DNA from 2 places in the Paenibacillus sp. WC2504 genome. Region 1 is predicted to be linked to the other one. Evidence: riboswitches for the same ligand, from Rfam matches in the RefSeq annotation. Region 1 holds a riboswitch; the other holds the start of a gene.
What was found. A riboswitch is a leader RNA that binds a small molecule or an ion and turns the genes downstream of it on or off. The one in region 1 is predicted to bind cobalamin.
Positions count from the first base shown of each region.

Region 2: another riboswitch for cobalamin. It lies ahead of ACUN27_RS31250 (ABC transporter substrate-binding protein); the one in region 1 lies ahead of ACUN27_RS11330 (DUF4430 domain-containing protein).

Region 1 covers NZ_JBQZFH010000001.1:2,578,083-2,588,922, reverse strand. The annotation lists gene ACUN27_RS11330 (DUF4430 domain-containing protein) at 1-3,169, opposite strand, end outside; cobalamin riboswitch at 3,338-3,537, opposite strand; gene ACUN27_RS11325 (NUDIX domain-containing protein) at 3,564-4,109, opposite strand; gene glyA (serine hydroxymethyltransferase) at 4,191-5,438, opposite strand; gene ACUN27_RS11315 (ABC transporter ATP-binding protein) at 5,586-6,188, opposite strand; gene ACUN27_RS11310 (ABC transporter ATP-binding protein) at 6,181-7,098, opposite strand; gene ACUN27_RS11305 (ABC transporter permease) at 7,132-7,959, opposite strand; gene ACUN27_RS11300 (ABC transporter permease) at 7,956-8,984, opposite strand; gene ACUN27_RS11295 (ABC transporter substrate-binding protein) at 8,972-10,504, opposite strand; gene ACUN27_RS11290 (GTP-binding protein) at 10,719-10,840, opposite strand, start outside.
Region 2 covers NZ_JBQZFH010000001.1:6,912,406-6,923,245, reverse strand. The annotation lists gene ACUN27_RS31290 (hypothetical protein) at 1-40, shown strand, start outside; gene ACUN27_RS31285 (MFS transporter) at 157-1,470, shown strand; gene cysK (cysteine synthase A) at 1,551-2,459, shown strand; gene ACUN27_RS31275 (hypothetical protein) at 2,607-2,876, shown strand; gene ACUN27_RS31270 (Lrp/AsnC family transcriptional regulator) at 3,055-3,546, shown strand; gene ACUN27_RS31265 (aminotransferase class I/II-fold pyridoxal phosphate-dependent enzyme) at 3,562-4,767, shown strand; gene ACUN27_RS31260 (aspartyl-phosphate phosphatase Spo0E family protein) at 4,835-5,101, shown strand; gene ACUN27_RS31255 (hypothetical protein) at 5,163-5,693, shown strand; cobalamin riboswitch at 5,725-5,885, shown strand; gene ACUN27_RS31250 (ABC transporter substrate-binding protein) at 6,036-7,055, shown strand; gene ACUN27_RS31245 (FecCD family ABC transporter permease) at 7,056-8,093, shown strand; gene ACUN27_RS31240 (heme ABC transporter ATP-binding protein) at 8,099-8,875, shown strand; gene cobT (nicotinate-nucleotide--dimethylbenzimidazole phosphoribosyltransferase) at 8,902-9,981, shown strand; gene cobU (bifunctional adenosylcobinamide kinase/adenosylcobinamide-phosphate guanylyltransferase) at 10,009-10,590, shown strand; gene cbiB (adenosylcobinamide-phosphate synthase CbiB) at 10,621-10,840, shown strand, end outside.

The DNA of each region.
Region 1 (10,840 bases):
CGTCACCGCCAGTAACCGTTATACCAAGGATCGTCCGTTCAAGATCAGTAACTAATTTAAAGTCACCTTTGGAACTTGAAACACTATCGGCTAGTTTTTGATAATACGCTATAGAAAGCTTAGAACCCGTGCGAGCTAAACCGATCGCGCTCCAGTCTGAGCTTACCCCACTTGGTTTGGAGAGAAAATAATTAGAAGCAGCGTTAATTGCCGCTTGAATATCACCTGCTGAAGGCTGACCGCCGGATGGGTCATTTGGATCCACCGGAACTGTTGCTGTGACTAAGTTTTGAAAGGCTGCATTTATTTTTGCTAATGCACTATCAACATGATATTGAATAGCATCGATATTTGCGGAAACTGCTTTTGCAAGCGTTAAGCTATTTTGCAGTACAAGCCAGCTTGCATCGGTATAGTTGCTCTTTTGCAAAGCATCAAGCTCAGTTATTTTTGCATTCAGTGCCGTTTTATTAGCTGTTGTTGTTATATCTTGTTCATAATCATCAGTGTAAACAAGTGAAATGATGTCACCGCTATTTAATTTGTAATCCGCGATGCCAACAAGGGCAAATTGGCCATTGACCAAGTACATCCAGCCACTTTTGGTACCACCATCACCTGTGTCCAAATCGCCTATTTTTGTGATGTAATTCCCGCTTGCATTAACAACGGAGATCTGTTTTTCAGCTAATACTTTTTGAACGGCAAATGCAGCTGTTGAGCCTTCCTCAACAATAGTGTCTGTTTTAGCTAAGTTAACGATTTTTCCAGCTGTTGCGCTGAAACCATTTACGATGATAGAAACCGTAATATTACCCGGCGTTGTTGGCGGATATTCATCCAAGTAATTATCCGTATAGCGAAGCACGATATCGGCGTTATGGTCTAGTACGTAGCTGGCAATTCCAACATCCGGATCTACGCCATTAACGGAGTACAACCAACCGCTGTTTGGCCCCCCATCAAATGCAGCCAAATCTCCAACCTTTGAGATATAGGCACCATTTTCATTGACAAAGGAAATACCTGCTTCATTTAAAACCTTCTCAATCACATAAGCTGCCGTATGACCTGGTTCAATATTTATAGTTGTTTTCGGCAAAGTGACACTTTTACCAGCAGCAGCACTAATGCCATTCAAAGTAAATGAAACAGCAATCGTCTGTGGATCCACCGGACCTGTTGTTGTGACTAAGTTTTGAAAGGCTTCACTTATTTTTGCTAATGCACTATCTGCATGATATTGAATAGCATTACTGTTTGCAGATACTGCTTTCGCGAGAGTTAAGCTGTTTTGTAATACAAGCCAGCTCGCATCAGTATAATTGCCCTGCTGCAATGCATCAAGTTCAGCAATTTTTGCAATCAGTGCCGTTTTATTGGCTGTTGTTGTTATATCTTGCTCATAGTCATCTGTGTAAACAAGTGAGATAACGTCACTGCTTTTTAATTTGTAATCCGCGATGCCAACATCGGCAAATTGCCCGTTGACCAAATACATCCAACCACTCTTGGTACCACCATCACCTGTAGCCAAATCGCCTATTTTCGTGATGTAATTCCCAGTTGCATTAACAACGGAGATCTGATTTGCATCTAGTACTTTTTGAATCGCAGCTGCAGCTGTTGAGCCATTTTCAACAACAGTGTCTGTTTTAGCTAAGTTAACTATTTTTCCAGCTGCTGCGCTGAAACCATTTAAGATGACAGAAACCGAAATTGTAGGAGGAGCATTATTTTGCAGGCCTTGCACGGCTGCTAGCAAATTAGCTAACGTGACGTCAACCTGATCTTGGATTGCCGTACTGTCGGCAGCCACTTGTTTGGCTGCTGCCAAACTATTTTGCAGCGCTTGCCAACTCGTGTCTGAATAATTACCTTTTGTCATGCTCTCGACATCAGTAATCGAGGCATTCAACGCCGTTTTATTGGCCTCTTTTATAATACTCAAGTAGTAAATCTTAGGGGTATTTATGCCTTCTTGAGCAATAACTCTAACGATCTTAGCCTTATTTGCGCTCAATGTAATTTCTTTGTCAATTAATGTACCTGAAGTACCGCTTTTATTATTGACGAAAATTTGGCTTGCTGTGCCGTTAGCCGTAACCTTAATTTTATCTGCATTGATTCGGATATCCTCATAGACATAAACACCAGAAGTAACGGTAACTTGCTTCGTTACGTCAGCACCAACCCCTGACAATACGATGCTTGAAAGATCGTCAGTTTCATAAACCGCGTCATTGACGGATACCTTCTGCAGAGAAGTAACTTCGGCACCTATTTCACCCAGGGCACCACCGTCTATTTGAACTGCATTATAAACCTTAACAAAGCTAACATTCGTTAAATTAACAGGTTTGCCAGCACTGTCAACAGCCCAGCTAATATCGATAGGGTCACCTTTGACTGGCGTCGTTAGATAGGGATTAGCAGGAACATCATAGGGAGCACTGCCGTTCGCGTGCGTATCGGGATAACCGAAAGCATTTTTTCTAACATTTATTTTCACACCGGAATAAGTATACGATTGGCTGTTAAAATCCGATGGGGCATTGGGGTAATTTGCAGGTATCGGATAATATGCATGTTTATGATAAGCATTTGTTTTTACTTCCCCACTGCCTGCCTGATTATCAACCCATGGCACATTGACACCATTAGGGCTAGTAAAATCCGGCTCGGGATTCGTATAAGTAACTCTATAATCCCAAATTGTACTGTCTTCGTAATGCTCGGATCCGGCAATATAGAACCACGGGCCCGGATTACCTGTCCCATCGTCCTGTGCTACAGCCACACCGGCAGGTTCTTCGTTACCAGCGAAGGCATTTCCAAATACAGTGAAATCCACGCCGTACGGATTTTTGGGATTGTTCTGGATCGGCTCATCAAATTTGTAGACGACGCTTCCTCCAAAAGAACCGAGGGAGACTCCCGTAGAACCGGGCGTGTTCGTCCACTTCGAGTTAATATCGCCCGTTCCTCCCCAAGCAGTCTCGTTAACGAATTGCCCCGGTGCTGGCAACCATTCGCGGATTGAACTTGGGCCTGTTGTACTGGCAAGAGCTTGACTGCTCGGTCCTGCCAAAACCCCCAGCGAAGAAAATAAGAGTACAAAAGACATAAAAAGTGCAATAATCGGTTTTGAAGCATAACGATGACTCATTCTTGTCATTCCTCTTTCCTACCAAATTTGGACAACCGCGCAAAAAAGCCACCCTAAAAAACTAGGGTGGCTGTACATCCATCAGTACGCACAAATAACATGTGTCATAGTAAGAATTATGCCTTAGCATAATTTTTTGTTGCTAATTCCCACCCCCAAAGAATTAGTAACATACTATAAATAAAGGCAGGTCTCCTGGCTCATGCGTCATCGCTTCTCTTTCGCCTTCCCAATCTCGTGAACAAGTCAGTGGCATATGAAAGAGTTACTCGGCAATTACAGTGGTGGGACCGCGTCGGCTTTGACCGAACTTCCCTTTTAAGCAAGCATCCAAATCGTATGCTTGCACCCTCATTTAGCATATTATATTTTGTCATCGCTAATGTTATATCGTTTATTTCGTTTTGTCTACTTCATAATTTATTTCATAGCATTCAGGACAAGCCTTGAAACTATCTCTAATAAACCGATGATCCTTTATCCACTCAGAAACAATCATATAGACATTATCCTTCATATAAGGACTAAATGTGTGATCATTCATAATCTCAACTTGCTTCGGAATAGCATCTGCCAGCATGATACCATCCGTCTCAAATCCGCTCGGGAGCGCTCCAAGAATACGGACCGTGGAAATATAAATATTTTTCACAAATACTAGATGATCATTTTCAAAAATTAGATATTGCCCAATTCTCTCGATCGCATCGAGCTCTCCTCCAGCCTCTTCCTGCATCTCCCTTCGAACCGTTTGAAGAACGGACTCACTCTTCTCTCTCATTCCCCCAGGCAACTCCCACCCCCGGCTGTGATGTCGAACAAGAACCAATTGACCTTGATAAAATGCACAAATCAGGACACAATTAGCTTCTTCAATGAGACATTCCTTTGATAAAATAATCTTTTGATTCTGTAAAGCACCTGGAAATTCATACTTCACTATGCCACCAACTTTTTTTCTAATAATAAAAAAAGTATTTGATCCAAAGATCAAATACTTGGCCCAGATGTAAACTTAAATTTAGTAGCTCAACCCTGGATATAATGGGAATTGCGCTGTCAGATCACTGACCATTCCCCGTACTTGGTTATGCACAGCTTCGTCCGTAGGATTTTTCAAAGTTAACGCCACAATTTTGGCAATTGTTTTCATAGCTTCTTGATCCATGCCACGGGCGGTAACAGCTGGAGTTCCGATGCGAACTCCGCTTGTAACCATCGGTTTCGCAGGGTCGAAAGGAATCGCATTTTTATTCACCGTTACTCCTACTTCATCCAGTAAATGTTCCGCCTCTTTACCGGTGATACCCAGACTACGCAGGTCGATCAGCATCAGGTGGTTATCTGTACCTCCCGAAACAAGATTGACACCTTCTGCTAAAAGCTGTTCTGATAACGTTTTAGCGTTGAGAACAACATTTTGAGCGTACGTTTTAAAATCTTGTTGAAGCGCTTCGCCAAAAGCAACGGCTTTAGCGGCAATGATATGCATCAACGGTCCGCCTTGCGTTCCGGGAAATACTGCTTTATCAATCGCTGCAGCCCAAGGCTTGCGGCAAAGAATCATACCGCCGCGGGGTCCGCGAAGGGTTTTATGCGTAGTTGTAGTTACAAAATGAGCGTGCGGCACAGGACTAGGGTGCAACCCTGCGGCAACTAACCCGGCAATATGGGCCATGTCCACAAAGAACAGAGCTCCTACATCATGAGCTATCTCACCTAATGCTTCAAAATCAATAATGCGTGCATATGCGCTGGCACCAGCCACAATCATACGAGGCTTATGCTTGAATGCCAATTTGCGAACCTCGTTGTAATCAATAAGCCCGTCGCTTTCTCTAACACCATAAGGAATAAAGTTATACAAAATACCCGAGGCATTAACAGGACTTCCATGTGTTAAATGACCGCCATGCGCCAAGTTCATACCAAGAACGGTATCTCCCGGTTTCAGAGCAGCTAAATATACCGCCAAATTGGCTTGCGCGCCGGAGTGCGGCTGCACATTGGCATGCTCTGCGCCAAATAATTCTTTTGCACGATCACGCGCGATATCCTCAACGATATCGACATGCTCGCATCCGCCGTAGTAGCGTTTTCCTGGATAGCCCTCTGCGTATTTATTCGTTAGAACCGTTCCCATTGCTTGAAGAACAGCTTCGCTGACGAAGTTTTCAGAAGCAATCAATTCAATTTTGTCACGTTGACGGCCGATCTCCAGATTCATTGCCTCAACAATTTTAGGGTCTTGTTTACGTAATTGCTCCACAGTCAATTGCTCCTTAGCATCGTTTTGTTATTAAGAAGATACCATAGAGCTGTGGCTATAGAGTAACTGGATTTAGCTATACCTAGATATAGTTAATGGCTATATCAGCAAGAGATAGAGGAAATATTTCCCGTTAATTTGTGCAGTTTAGCGAATTGAAGGAAAGCGAATCACCCGTCCACACAACCGCTCAATCAATTCCCGCTCATGACTGATCACCAAAACGCCAGCACGCTGCCGTTCAGCCCATCGCAGCACCGTACGCCAGATTTGCGCTTGTGTAATAGCATCTAGCATGGTGGTCATCTCATCCGCTATTAAATAGCGTGTTTCCGGCCCTAGCGCTCTCGCTACACAAATCCGCTGCAGCTCCCCGCCGGACAACTCGTTCGGATAGCGATCTAACCATGGGTCTTCAATCGATAATTCCGAGCGCATAACAGGGTCCATCATACCTGACTCCTGAAGAGTTCTCCGCAGTTTCCACCTCGGATTAACCGCTTGCTCGGGATGCTGCAGCACTAATTGGACAGGGTTCCTTGACACCTTCCTATGTGGAACACCGTCCACACTTACATGCCCTTCCTGCAGTCCCACATGACCTGCAAGTAACTGCCCTAGCGTGGACTTCCCGCAACCACTTGGCCCGATGAGTCCTACGATCTCTCCGGCTTCTAATTGAATATCGAGGTCACGAAACACCCACGCCTCTTTCCCATAACGATACCCCAAAGATTTTCCCTCAATCACTGTGTATGCACCTAACCCTTCCGCTTCTTACAATGCGCGATTCAGGAGCTTGCCGTTCACATTCCGAAGTGGCCATAGAACAGCGTGGAGCAAAAACGCACCCTGCCGGCAAAGCATCCGGCAGCGGTTGAGCCCCGGGTAAAGGAATAAATCCGTTACCCGGGAGCGCTCTCCATAACGCTTGTGTATACGGATGCCGCAGCCTCTGCCCATCTCCTGTGAAATCGCTGCGGGGTGCAATTTCAACTACGGTCCCGGCATACAACACAGCAATGCGATCGGCTACCGTTAAAGCAGCTTCAATGTCATGTGTGATTAACATGACCGCACAACCTTCCTGAGCCAGCTGCTTGAATCGGCTTAAGGTCTCACTCATAGAAGGCGCATCCAAGCCTGGAGTAGGCTCATCCGCAATCAACAACTGAGCTCCGCTTACAGTAGCGGTTGAGACGAGAACTTTTCGCGCCATACCTCCGGAAAGTTGGAAGGGAAACAGCTTGGCGACAAAGTCCGATAACTTATACTTACTAAAAGCTTTCCGCTGAAGCTCGGCGGGATTTCCTCGCCGAACCGCTTGTCTCACTTGATCGCCGACGCGCATTAAGGGATCCAAATACTGTACAGACTGAGGAATAAGCGCGATTTCTTTCCCACGCAATCCCGCCTGCCTTCCAGCGGTCAGTTTCTCGCCTTTAAAGCGAATTGTCCCCGTAACTTGAGCATTGCCGGGAAGTATACCCAAGATGGCGTGAGCTAGCAGACTTTTGCCGGAACCGCTGGAGCCTACGACAGCTAGAATTTCTCCGGCATCAATCGAAAGCTCCAATTTATGAATGGCTTCCATTTTTTTAGGGCGAAAGTGTCGGTCCAACGTATTAAAGCTGATCGAAAGTTCACTGACTTCCAACATAAAACCGAATCCCTCTTTCCAAGCTTAAAATGTTTAATGCTCATGTGCACGTCTGGGGTCTACCCACGTCTTCAAATTCTCTCCCAACATGGCAAAAGCCCGAACCAACAGAAGCAAGCACAAACCAGGGAACAACGCCAGCCACCACATGCCGGAAGATAAATACCTCATAGATTCGGATAAAATAATGCCAATCGCCGGCTCATGCGGGGAAAGTCCCATCCCAATGAAGGTAACGGCAGCCTCATGCAAAATGGCATGCGGCACGATTAGAATAAGCCCGACCAAAAGCTGGGGCAGCAGATGCGGGACGATATGTCTTGTCGCAATCCACCAACTGGATTTTCCGAAATTACGCGATATGGAAACATACGGTGCCGAACGGATCTGCATCACCTCAGCACGTATGACCCTCGTTAAACTAGGCCAATGCGTTAGTGCGACACCGATGATAATGCCTTTGGCCCCCCCACCTACAACAAAAGCAATCAATAGCAGCGTTACAAGATGAGGGACGCTGAGAAACAAGTCCGTCAGCCAACTCACAAGTCGATTTACTGTTTTGCCCATAACGGCTGCCGCAAGCCCCATAATTCCCGCTATGATGACGCTTGAAGCTCCAGCAACAACACCGACCCCAAGGCTAAGCGCCAATCCTTTGATCGTGCGCGTTAACATATCTCTTCCTAACCAGTCCGTCCCAAAAGGATGCGCGACAGACGGCGCGAAATTACGCTGGGCCAAGCTGGTAGACAGGCCTGAGGAATCCATACCTACAGACATCGCGAAAATGGTAAGTAAAACAAGTACAGCAGCAACCGAAGTTAACGCAAGCTTGTGACGATCATTCAGCCATCTCATGTTTTACCGCCTTCTTTCATTCTGGGATCAATCAGGCGATAACACATATCAGCCATAACATTTCCTGAATATACGAACACAGCACTGAACAAAACAATGCCTAACAAAAGTGGAACGTCGCCTCGGAGCCCTGCTTCCACTGCTGCTTGCCCGAGTCCAGGATACGAAAATACTTGCTCAGCAAGAACGGCTCCACCAAACAGCTCACTGAATGAAGCAAATTGCAGCGTGATTGCGGGCAGGGCCACATTCCGAAGCCCATGTCTCCAAAAGATTTGAAAGCCCCGCTCCCCCCTTGCTCTTGCAAATATCCAATACTCTTTGTTTGTAATATCAATTAGTTTTTCTCGCGTATGCAGAGCGATTGCTGCAACTCCGGTTACACTGAGTGTCAATGCCGGAAGCAGCATATGACGGATACGATCAAGCAGGTTGACTTCTTCAGTAGTAACCCCCGCAGGAACTGCCAGACCGACAGGCAGCCATCCCAACCATACCGCAAAAACGAGCATAAACAGCAAGCCAATCCAAAAAGTAGGCGTCGAGGATAGCGTATAACAATACCAGCGAATCATTCGGTCGATCCATGTATTCCGATTCATAGCAGCTAGAACACCGGAAACAAATCCGATAATGCCGGATAGAACCCAAGCAATCCCCATCAAAGCAAGAGAGGCAGCAAATCGTTCGCCAATCACTTCGAGCACGGGCCTCCTATAAATCATTGACGTTCCTAAATCACCGCTTGCCACAGCGCACAGCCAGTTCCAATACCGCGTTACCGGCGGTTCATTCAGTCCCCAATACTGCATGATCAGTTCTCTCTGTTCAGCACTTACCTTCATCATATCGGCACCAACATAAGCCTGAACCGGATCAATGGGTGAGAAGTGAACGAGCAGAAACGAAACAGCGCTCACGGCAAGTAAAAGCAAGATTAACCCTAGTCCTTTTCGTAAAAGGAAGGGAGCCAGAATCCGGCTTACCTTTGCCAAGTTAGATGATTCACGCTTTATAACTTCCATTGCCATTCCTCGATGTTATCAGTTACCGGCCAGCCATGTCCGTGCGGATGGATTTTTTGCTTGCCGATATCAAGTCCTGTTCTCACCAAATACAAATGATCCAGATTAATCAACCATGCCCAAGGTGCATCGCCTAACGTGCTTAACCCGGTTTCACCATCCCACTGCGCTTTTTTCAAAAAGCCCCATGCTTCTTTTTCGTTCGTTGCTTTTAAAGCTTGACTCATATATCCTTCAACCTTCGCGTTGCTGTAGTACCCCGGGTTATAATAGTCCACTCCACCATATTTACTGCTGTAAACGTTATACATCTCCAAGGGATCTTGACTTCCCCATCCAAAAATAACAGGATTCGCGTGCATTTGCTTCTCGAGGTCATCCCAGCTTTTGCCTTCGGCTTTCACTTGAATGCCCAGAGGTTTTAGCATATCTGCCGATGCAATGGCGAGCGATTGTCGTGTGACATCACTAGAAGGATAAAGCAAATTGATCACTGCCTTCAGTGTTCCTTTTTCAACAATGCCGTCATGATCGGTATCCTTCCAACCGTTATCAGCGAGTATTTTCTTCGCTGCGTTCATATCGGCGTCAGCAAAAACGGCTTCAGGATTAAACCAAGGAAGGCCATCATTTAAGGTATAGGCGGGAGTGCCGTGACCTTCTAGAACGCCTTGAACCAACGCTTTTCTATCGAGCGCTAGATTAATTGCCTTACGAATCGCTACATCCGCTGTGACATCGTTGCCAATTGGGTAACCGTCTTTCGTCTTCTCTCCGGATTTTACATAAGGAAACATGATGCCTCGATTGTCCACGGTTGCTGCTGTTTGTAACTCCATACCGTTCACGGTTTGCTTGCTAAATGCCGCAGGAATCGCAGCCATATCCACTGTTCCCGCTTTGGCTGCTGCATAAGCGGCATCTTCCCCTAGGAAAAGGAAGGTGATTTTTTCGAAAAACGGCTTTTTCCCATAGTAGTCTTGGTTCAATTCAACAATCAGCTGCTGCCCTTTATCCCATTGGACCCATTTGTAAGGACCGGAGCCGATCGGTTTGTTGGCGTAATCCTTGCCGTGGACATGCTTGGGGACAATGCCGGTTGAAACAAGCATTTGGGTAAACGTCGATTGCGGTTCTTTCAGTGTGAACTTGACCGTTGCGTCGTCAGGAGCTTCTGCACGTTTGACATTGCTCAGATCAATGGCAGATCCGCTCGACGCAGCGGTTTGATAGGTATATACGACATCAGCTGACGTTAACGGTTGACCATCGCTGAACTTGACATCCTTGCGCAGCTTCACGGTCCAGATCAAGCCGTCTGGGCTAACCTCATAACCCGTGGCCAGATCATTTGTGATATTCAAATTGCTGTCCCGCTTAAGCAGGGTACTTTGGAAAAGTGGCGAACCGTATCGCCCCCACCCCGTTGTTGGATCAAACCCGGCTTCCGGCTCTCCGCCAATAGCTAGAACGAGCTGTTTTTTGCTTGCCTCTGCCGCCGGTTTTGGCTTCTCTACCATACAGCCGCTAATCCAATTCATGGTGACCATCAGAATCAAAAAAATGACTAGTCGATGTTTCATTTTCATTCCCACCTTTCAATGTTCACGTGTGCAGTAGCACGATTAATTGAAATAGTAGCACAAAAATGACGACTAGTCATTATTCATTTCATCGAATTTTCTGGAAAGTGTACCTTTTCAGAGAAATAGCGGACCCTAGTTCCCTCCCCAACTAGGCTTCCTTAGCATCCTCAAGCTCCAAAACAGCATTTGGCAAATAATCTTCAAATAGCGACCAATCGCTACGCATCTCATCCTCAGTTAGTAAACAGGCATCGAGCGAAGCCGTAATAT
Region 2 (10,840 bases), 4.3 Mb from region 1:
AGATCGACTATTGATGGTTGAACGCATTAAATTGGAGTAAAAAGGAAACCGAGTCCTCATGGATTCGGTTTTTTTATATGGAAAACCTCATATTTTCACCCGAATGGGGAAGCTTAACTAGAACTATTTCGTATCCGCGGGGAAAGGTGAGGAATTATGCACAAGGATCAGAGTATGCAGCGAATGCATCTAGGTAAAGGCAAAGAACGACAGAAGGGCAATTATTTCGAAGAACGCGATCAACAACCTGCTCAGCCTAACAACTCGGCCAAAAAAGGGCGATTGGATGCACAAGCGATTCTCCTGCTTATCGTTCATACGTTATTTGGGAGCGCAAACGCACTGTCAGGAACTTTTGTTGGGGTCTACTTGTGGAAAGCCAAAAATGACTACGCTTTAATTGGCTGGTTCACGTTAGCAACTCATTTGACGATGGCGATCACCTTCTGGTTAGCAGGGAAATGGGTGAAGGAACACAATAAAATGAACTGCTTGCGCATCGGCGTAGCTATTTCGGCCGTATTTTATATGCTGGTTCTGTGGTTGGGAGCGAACAGCTTTCAATATTTTGTGTGGCTGGGCATCGTGCAAGGAATTTCAGCAGGGTTGTTCTGGGTTGCTTTTAACGTTGTTTATTTCGAAGTAACGGACCCTGACAATCGGGATCGGTTTAACGGTTCGGTCGGGTTGCTTGGGGCTGGAGCGGGCATCATTGCGCCATGGATTTCAGGCTTATTGATTGTGAGTTTGGGCGATATCAAGGGTTATCGATTAATCTTTTCAATTTCGCTCGGCATCTTTCTGCTGGGCGTAGTGATTAGCTTTTTTTTGAAAAAGAGAAAAGTGCAAGGTACCTACGAATGGATGTTTCCTATTCGAAGCCTTAGGAAAGCGGAAACGCCTTGGAAGCGCGTCAGTTTGGCATTGGTCTTTCAGGGGGTTAGAGAAGGCGTCTTCGGTTTCATGATCGCTCTGCTTGTTTATATTTCCACATCAAGTGAAGCGAGTCTGGGGAACTTTGTGTTGATTACGTCAGCGGTTTCTTTAGTTAGCTTCTGGGCGGCGGGTCGGTTTATAAAGCCAAGGTTTCGGAAGGTTAGCATGTTTATCGGTGCAGCTATGGTGGTAGCGATCATTCTTCCTTTTTTCTGGAAAATGGGTTACAGCACTTTGCTTGTTTTTGGATTGGGATCAGCGCTTTTCTTTCCCATGTACTCCGTACCGATGGTATCGGCCGTATTTGATTTGATTGGTTCTACGGAAGAAAGCGCCAGGCAAAGAGAGGAGTATATCGTGCTTCGTGAGCTTGCTTTAAATGTTGGCAGGGTCTGCGGGGTGCTGCTGTTTATTTGCGTAATATCATGGAGCAAGGCGCCACTTGTCATTAATGTGCTTTTATTAATCATCGGCAGTTCTCCGCTTTTCAGCTGGTATTTTATGAAAAAGCAGTTATCTGTAATTAAAACTTGACATCTTTGCGGCTTCCCGATAAAAATGTGGATAGTGTTGGTTAATGGAAGAGGAGGGGGCAACCCTTGACACATAAAAAAATGGTGAACAGCATCACAGAGTTAATTGGCGATACGCCGGCTGTCCGAATTCAACGGTTGGTTGAACCTGGCGATGCAGAGTTGTATGTCAAACTTGAATATTTTAATCCAAGCGGCAGTGTAAAGGATCGGGCGGCTTTTAATTTAATCGAGCAGGCGGAGAAAAATGGACTGCTTAGCCCGGGCGCCACGATCATTGAACCGACGAGCGGCAATACAGGCATTGGCCTCGCTATGAATGCAGCGGCCAAAGGGTACAAAGCCATTCTCATCATGCCGGATAATATGTCGAAGGAACGGATTAACCTGCTCAAGGCTTATGGCGCAGAGGTCGTTCTAACTCCTGCCGCACTGCGGATGCCAGGAGCTATCGCCAAAGCACAGGAGCTGAGGGATCAAATCCCGAACAGCTACATCCCTCAGCAATTCGAGAATCCGGCGAATCCGAGCATTCACCGCGTTACGACCGCCCCTGAGATTCTGGAGCAGATGGAAGGGCGTCTGGATGCTTTCGTTGCTACTTCAGGCACCGGAGGAACCATCACCGGAACGGGCGAGGTGCTCCGTGAGAAGCTGCCGAACATCCAGATTTATGTCGTGGAGCCCAAGGGATCTCCTGTGTTATCCGGAGGAAGCCCAGGGCCTCATAAGCTGGTTGGCACGAGCCCTGGCTTTGTACCGTCTATTTTGAATACGAACATTTATGATCAGATTGTGCAAGTGACGGATGAGGATGCCATCGGCACGATGAAGGACTTGGCTAGTAAAGAAGGCATTCTCGTAGGACCATCCGCAGGTGCCTCGGTCTGGACAGGACTGCAGGTCGCCCGTAAGCTTGGAGCGGGGAAAAGGGTGCTTTGTATCGCGCCGGATACCGGTGAACGATATTTAAGTATGGATCTATTTTGATTAAAAGATAGGTTATGAGTACGGCTGCTGGACTAAAATGTCCGGAAGTCGTATTTTTTTGTAAATTAAGAAAAAATATTGAATAAATATTCATTATTGAGTATAATTATAGAAGTAACAAAGCGAAGGCAGAGAGGTGGATTTACCTTGAAATTAGCTTATATTAATGGACATCCCAAAAATGATCAACTTTATGATTTTATACAGACATATACAAACGAATGCATAACAACCGGTACTCAGAACCAAGTGAACTGGAATCAACTGGAGTCTCAGAATGTGATTTCTGTGTATGACGAAAATACGCTTGTCGGGATTGGCTGTATGGATGGGGAACCGAGTATCCATGTACGGCCTACGTATGAACACCGTGAAATTGAACATACCGTTGCTAAATTGCTGAAAGCTGGCATCTAGTTGGTTGTATAAATAATAAGCTGCCTGGTTCAGGCGGCTTTTTGTTGTTCATATGCAGGAAAATTCATTTATACACAAATTATCTGAAAATTTGATGAGCGGAGTAATTGAATTAGGACAGCAATTCATTGTAAGATTAAAGGATGAATGAATACGATCACAGAAAGGTTGGTTAACCATGGATGCTTTGAAGCTTAAAATTCTCGAATTACTGAAAGAAGACGCCCGCCGGAGTGCGGAACTCATCGCCACAATGTTAGGAACGGCGGAGGACGAGGTGGCGCGAGCGATAAGCGAGATGGAAGCGGATAAGGTCATCGTCAAGTACGCGACAGTTGTCAACTGGAGCAAGGTAGATGACGAAAAGGTTACCGCCCTGATTGAAGTGCAAATTACGCCTGAACGCGGACGCGGGTTCGACGCTATTGCGGAACGGATCTACTTATATCCAGAGGTCAAATCTGTATATCTCATGTCTGGCGCTTATGATTTGCTTGTCGAGGTTGAAGGCAATTCGCTTAAACAAGTCGCTTCTTTTGTATCTAACAAGCTATCGCCAATTGATCGCGTGCTATCAACCAAAACGAATTTTATCTTGAAAAAATACAAACAAGACGGCATCATTTTCGAGGATCAGGCTGATGATCATCGGATGCTTGTCTCTCCGTAAGGAAGAGGTAACGCCATGATCAAAAATGAGACAATCGTAGAGCCGAACGAAGTGAAATCAATGCAGGGCTACCTTGCTCCTGCCGTTCGTGAAATGAAACCTTCAGGTATTCGGAAGTTCTTTGATCTAGTAAGCAACAGCAAGGATGATATTATTTCCCTTGGTGTGGGGGAACCGGATTTCTCAACCCCATGGCACGTTCGTGAAGCAGCCGTTTACTCTTTAGAGCGCGGCAGAACGAAATATACGCCAAACTCAGGGATTCCTGAGCTTCGCGAAGCGATTGCGGATTATTTGTACAACTCATTTAAAGTGAAATATGAGCCGTCGAATGAAGTCCTTGTGACCGTCGGAGGCAGTGAGGCCATTGACTTGGCATTGCGCGCTTTGATTACGCCGGGGGATGAGATTCTGATTCCAGAACCTTGCTACATCTCGTATTCGCCTATTACGAGTATTAGCGGCGGCGTTCCAGTCGGAATCGAAACATTCGCGAAAGATCAGTTCAAGCTGACTGAGAAGGCGCTTCGTGATGCCATTACGCCACGCTCCAAGATTTTAATTCTATGTTACCCAAGCAATCCTACTGGCGGCATTATGACTTATGAGGACTGGCTGCCGATTGCCAAAGTCGTGGAAGAGAACGATCTAATTGTCATTTCGGATGAAATTTATGCGGAGTTGACTTATGGGCAGAAGCATGTAAGTTTTGCAGCTGTTCCAGGGATGAAAGACCGGACGATTCTAGTCAGCGGCTTCTCCAAAGCTTTTGCGATGACGGGTTGGAGAATGGGATACGCCTGCGGTCACCGAGAGTTGATCTCAGCTATGACCAAAATTCATCAGTATACGGTGATGTGCGCACCTGTGATGGGTCAAGTGGCTGCACATGAGGCTTTGACGAATGGTTTGGAAGAGAAAGACCGCATGATAGAGTCTTACAATCAACGCAGGCGTCTGGTCGTCAAAGGATTCCGCGATATTGGACTTGAGTGTCACGAACCGCAGGGGGCTTTCTATGCCTTCCCAAGTGTTATAGCTACAGGACTCACTTCAGATGAATTTGCCCAACGGCTGTTATTCGAAGCTAAGGTGGCTGCCGTACCGGGTGATGTGTTTGGTTTAGGTGGGGAAGGTTTCTTACGCTGCTCTTATGCCTATAGTGTTTCTCAACTGAATGAAGCTTTAGAGAGAATCGGAAAATTTCTTAGAAATTTGTGATTCAATACGAAAAATATATGTTAATTATTCATGAAAACTGGTATTCTTGTAGTAAGGAGGGATGAGCATGGCTTTCATGGAATACCAACTATCAACCTATCGAAAACATCTGCAAATCAATGAACAAGATTTCGAACAACGTTGGTTGACTAAGCGTGCTAAGAAACGTAACTCCCTAAACTTATTAGAAGAAGAGATTCATTCTCTGCGACGCAGGTTAGAACAGATGGTTCTGGACGGGGAAGAAATGACATCCGAATCTGTCGTAGAACTCAGTACGATACTTGATCTCAAAATAAATGAATATATGAATAATTGGAAGAAAAGTCGGTGAAAACCGACTTTTCTCGCGACTATCGATATATATAGACCGTATACGGAGGTACTCTTACATCATGAAATTGAAATTGCTAATGGTAATGCTGGTGTCGGCACTTATGGTGATGCTTGCGGGTTGCGGAGGACCGAAACCGGATGTTTCTATCTTTGTCATGGGTCAAAATGGTTTCCCAAGTGATGCCGGCGAGAAGCTGGAAGCTTCATTAAAATCAAAGATCGGCGAGGCACCTACCGTCAAGCTGAATACATCTCCCATTTTCTCCATGGAAAAAATGATTGTTGAATTGGCGGCAGGTGGAAACGGTATCTTTATCTTGGCGGATGACCAATTTAAAGGTTTAAGCAATCAAGCAGGATTCGTCTCTTTGGACGAGACGATTAACCCTTCTGATTATCCGGACGGGGTCATTGAAATTGCGGAAGAGGGCAAGCCTGCCCAAAAGCATCTGTATGGAATTCCGCTTTCAGGCAACAAGTGGATGAAGGAGCAAGGCTTCGAAGGAAAAGGACTTATTGCATTCATTCCTGTCAATGCCCCTAAGCTGGAGGAAGCTAAGCAAGTACTCAAGGTTATTGCACAAAAGTAGCAAGAAGTCTATAATCGACTATTAGATTGATAGTCAAATATGCAGCCATTGGTGCCGGCAACGAATTCACATATGAAATTCGTTGCCGCTTAAAAAGGAAGCCGGTTCAAGTCCGGCGCGGTCCCGCCACTGTAATCCGGAAGTGAAGTATTGCCGGGGAGCCAGGATACCTGCCATGGTGCCGTTACGACATCCTTCGAGGAAAAGGATCGCTTTAAATCAGGAGGCAACGGATTTGTTGCTGAGCACCACGATTTATCGTCCCCTTTGTTCCTTAGGAACAGAGGGGCTTTTTATTTGGGATCTATTGAAATCACAGGTTTCAGAGAGAGGGGTTACACCATGCAAATGAAAAAGAACGGGATAAAGAGGGCGCTTCTCTTATCAGTTGCTTTAGCGACGGCGGTTAGTTTAGCGGCTTGCGGTAAGCAAGAAGCGGAAATTACCAGTCCATCTAAGCTTGGCGGAGAGACAACAACGGCGCCTACGCCATCAGCATCAACGTCTGTGACATCCAAAAAGACAACATACCCGCTGAAAATTAAAGATGCAACGGGGAAAGAATTCACGTTTGACAAGGCACCGGAGCGGATCGCATCGGTTTCTCCCGCAGAAACGGAAGCACTTTTTGCACTTGGATTGGATGATAAGATTGTCGGCGTATCCGATTTCGATGATTATCCGGAAGCAGCGAAGTCAAAGCCCAAATTGGGAAGTATCACGAAGCCGAACCAGGAAGCTTTGATTGCGACTAGCGCGAATATTGTTTTTACAGGTGTCTCGATGAAAGCGGACACGGTTGAAAAACTGCGTGAATCGAACATCAATGTGTTTAAAGTGGAACCAAAGACGCTGGATGATGCTATTGCGAACATTCAAACTTATGGGTTGATTACAGATCGTCAGGAACAAGCTGAGAAAATCGTCTCCAAGATGAAGGCGGATCGCCAGAAGGTTGTCGACGCCGTGAAAGACGTAAAGCAAGAAAATAAGAAAAAAGTATACATAGAATTCAGCCCGGGCTGGACCGTGGGCAGCGGCGAATTCATGGATGAACTGATCAAACTTTCGGGCGGCATTAATGTAGCCGGCGACGGTAAAGGCTGGTACCAAATCAGCGAAGAGAAAATTATCGCACAAAACCCGGCTGTTATTCTCTTTGCGAATGGTGTCGTAGATACCAAAAGCAAAATGTCGCTTGATGAAATTATTCGCACACGAAGCGGCTGGAATGCTATTGAAGCTGTAAAGAACAAACAGGTAATTGGTCTTGACCAGAATCTGCTGAGCCGTCCGGGACCGAGATTGACCGATGGACTGCTGAAAATGGCGAAAGGCATTTATCCTGAACTGGTGAAATAAATGAAAAAGAAACTAATGTTATGGGGAGGAGTAGGGGTTATACTCCTTCTTCTTTCTATTCTGGCAAGTTTATCGCTGGGAACGGCTAATCTGCCAATTCTCCAAATTGCGGGCATCCTAGGGAAGCATATCCCTTGGGCAGGTGATTACATCGACGTCACTTGGCAGCAGTCTGCGGAGCAAATTATAAATAAGGTGCGTTTGCCTCGCGTATTGCTGGGGATTCTCGTAGGGGCCTCTCTTTCCGTTGCAGGAGCTGCTTTCCAGGGCGTGCTGCGCAATCCGCTTGCGGATCCATATGCGCTGGGAGTGTCTTCAGGCGCTTCGGTCGGGGCGGCGTTTTTAATCTATTTTGGCCTGCAGATGGCTTTGTTCGGGCAGTGGTCGGTTCCGATTGTTGCTTTTGTGACGGGACTTATTTCACTTTTCCTCGTGCTTAAGCTAGCTCAGATCGATGGCAAGCTGAAGATGGAGACGCTTATTTTGTCCGGCGTTGTCATGCAGGCTTTTCTTGGCGCAATTGTCTCGTTTATGGTTTCGATTTCCAAGCAGGTCATTAATGAAATTGTTTTTTGGTTAATGGGCAGCTTGGCGATGCGGGGCTGGCCGTACATAACGATTATTTCACCTTATTTAGTCATAGGTTTAGTAATACTGCTTAGTTATGCAAGATCATTGAATTTGCTTGCATTGGGAGAGCGGCAGGCCTCCCATTTGGGAGTAAATGTAGAACGCACGAAGCTGATTGTGCTAATTGTCGCTACATTTATTACGGCGGCAGCTGTCTCTGTAGCAGGTGTTATCGGTTTCGTAGGGCTTATCATTCCGCACTTGGTTCGTCTAATCGTCGGTCCGGACTACCGTCTTATTATTCCTTTATCCGCGATTGGCGGCGGCATTTATGTCTTGTGGGCTGACACGCTCGCTCGTACATTGCTTAGTCCGATGGAGATTCCGCTTGGTGTTATCACAGCGTTTTTGGGTGCGCCATTTTTTGCCTATTTGCTACATAAGGATAAGAAAACGTTAAGAGGTTGAAAAAGATGATTAAAGTGCAGCAGCTTTCCCAAAGCTTTCATGAACGGCCGGTACTTGGAAATATAAGCTTTGAGGTCCAACACGGTGAGTTTTTTGGCATTATTGGGCCAAATGGCAGCGGGAAATCGACGTTACTACGCCTTCTTTCCGGGATTGATCCGGTTAAAAAAGGTTCAGTAGAGCTGAAGGGTCGCCCGACGTCGGCCTATTCACGAAAGGAACTGGCCAGATGGCTGGCGGTTTTGCAGCAAGATGCACTGCCGCCAGTTGGATTCACGATTCGCGAGGTCGTGGAGATGGGCCGTTATCCTTTTCAGAATTGGCTTGGCGAGGATACCGTGGAAGCGGAGCAACTCATCGAAGCGATTATTCGGAAACTGCAGTTGGAACCGCTTGTTGAACGAACGATTGAGCGTCTCAGCGGAGGCGAGAGGCAACGGGTCGCGCTTGCGAAAGTCATGGCTCAGCAGCCGCGATTGCTTATGTTGGATGAGCCTACTACCTTTTTGGATATTGGGTATCAAGTACAGATGATGGATTATATTCGTGAATGGCAACGCGAGTCGCAGTTAACCGTTGTGGCGGTTCTGCATGACTTGAATTTGGCCGCGCAATATTGTACACGGTTAATGGTGATACATAACGGAGAATTGGCAGCGATTGGAACGCCTGATGAAATCATTACAAGCAAATTAATTACAGAGGTCTATGGAACAGAACCTATTGTTCTGCAGCACCCTGCGAACCAAGCACCACAGATTTTATTGCAGCCGGGAAAATAATGAACTTGATAACGGAGGAATGGATGATGAGTAATTTGCAAACGATGATCGATGCTATTGAGCCTATTCATGCAGATGTGGTGAAGCAGGCGAATGATCATTTGAATCAATTGACCAAACCACAGGGGAGCTTAGGCAAACTAGAAGATATTGCGCGACAAGTTGCCGGGATTACCGGTGAAGTGAAGCCGTTGTTTGATAAAAAAGCAGTCATTGTAATGGCTGGCGACCATGGTGTTTGTGAGGAAGGCATTAGCGCGTTCCCAGCGGAAGTCACGCCGCAGATGGTGCTGAACTTCCTTCATGGCGGTGCAGCGGTTAATGTGCTGGCCAGACATGCAGGGGCAGACGTTGTTTGCGTTGATATGGGAGTCAACGCGGATCTGGAGCATCCGAACCTGGTTTCACGCAAGGTGAGAAAAGGATCGCGCAACATGGCGCGCGAAGCGGCGCTTACGTTAGATGAAACCGTACAAGCGATTGAAGCGGGCATCGAGTTAGTGGATGACCTGGCCCAGAAGGGTTATCGTCTTTTTGCGACCGGCGAAATGGGGATCGGCAACACAACGGCTAGCGCAGCGATTCTATGCGCATTGGGCGGTGTGGATGCTGAAATATCCGTAGGCCGCGGAACGGGCATTGACGACGCGAAATGGCTGCATAAGCGGTCGGTTGTCAACAAGGCGCTCCACGTGAACGGACTTCGTCCGGCGAAGGACAACGTGATCAGCACAAGCGGCGATTTCGCGCTTGAAGTGTTGAGCAAGGTCGGTGGATTGGAGATCGCCGGACTGGTTGGCGTGATTCTTGGCGCAGCGAAGAATCGGTGTCCGGTTGTCGTCGACGGCTACATCTCGTCGGCGGCAGCGCTCGTGGCGAGCCGATTAGCCCCGCTAAGCGCGTCCTACATGCTCGCCTCGCACTTATCGCAGGAGCAGGGGCATGCGAAGATGCTCGAGGCTGTAGGCCTCTCTGCGATGCTGCAAATGGATATGCGCCTGGGCGAAGGAACAGGCGCGGTGCTTGTCTTTAACTTAATCGAAGCCGCAGGAAAGATCATGCGAGAGATGGCGACATTCGAAAGCGCAGGCGTGTCACGGGAGTAGACAGCAGGAGAAGGAGGCGAAGGCGCCATGGCGGTTTTGGTAACGGGCGGCGCGCGCAGCGGCAAGAGCTCTTTCGCGGAGAAGCTCGCGATGCATGGCAGCGAGCGGGGAGTCTATATCGCGACCTCCCACATCTACGATGAGGAAATGAGGGAGCGGGTCCGTCTGCACCAGCAGACGAGGATCCGTTCGGGGTATCCATGGGATACCCGGGAGGAGCCGTTTCGGCTGTGCGAGCTCTTGCAGCAGCTGGACGAGAGCGGCGAAGAGGCGGTTGTTCTGGTCGATTGCTTAACACTTTGGTTAAGCAACTGGCTGCTCCAGTATGAAGGTGAGCAGGACGCTTCCACCTTGGTGATGAAGCAGGTTGAGCAACTGGTGAATACAGTGTCAGGTTACCGTGGACGTGGACAGCTCATCATGGTAACGAATGAAGTCGGAGACGGCATTGTGCCGGAATACCCGCTTGGCCGCAGCTTCCGCGATTTGGCCGGAAGAATGAACCAGCGCTTAGCTGAGGTGTGCGAGCAGGTATTCCTGGTAACGGTCGGGATCCCTATTGAGCTGAAAAGCATGGCTTACCGGCTGGATGGATATAAGCAGTCTTAGAGGATGGAATGAATGGTGCGGTGATGATTCATGTGGATTTATTCCTGGCAGGAGATCGTCAGTATGACGGCTGCTGCCATTGTACTAGATTGGCTCATTGGCGATCCGAGATGGCCGACACACCCCGTTATTCTTATCGGGCGTTGGATTCGCTGGATGGAGGGGGTGTTGCGGAGTAAAAATGACTCCCCCTCCAATGAAAAATTCAAAGGAGTACTGCTTACAACTACTACTTTGATAATCAGCACGG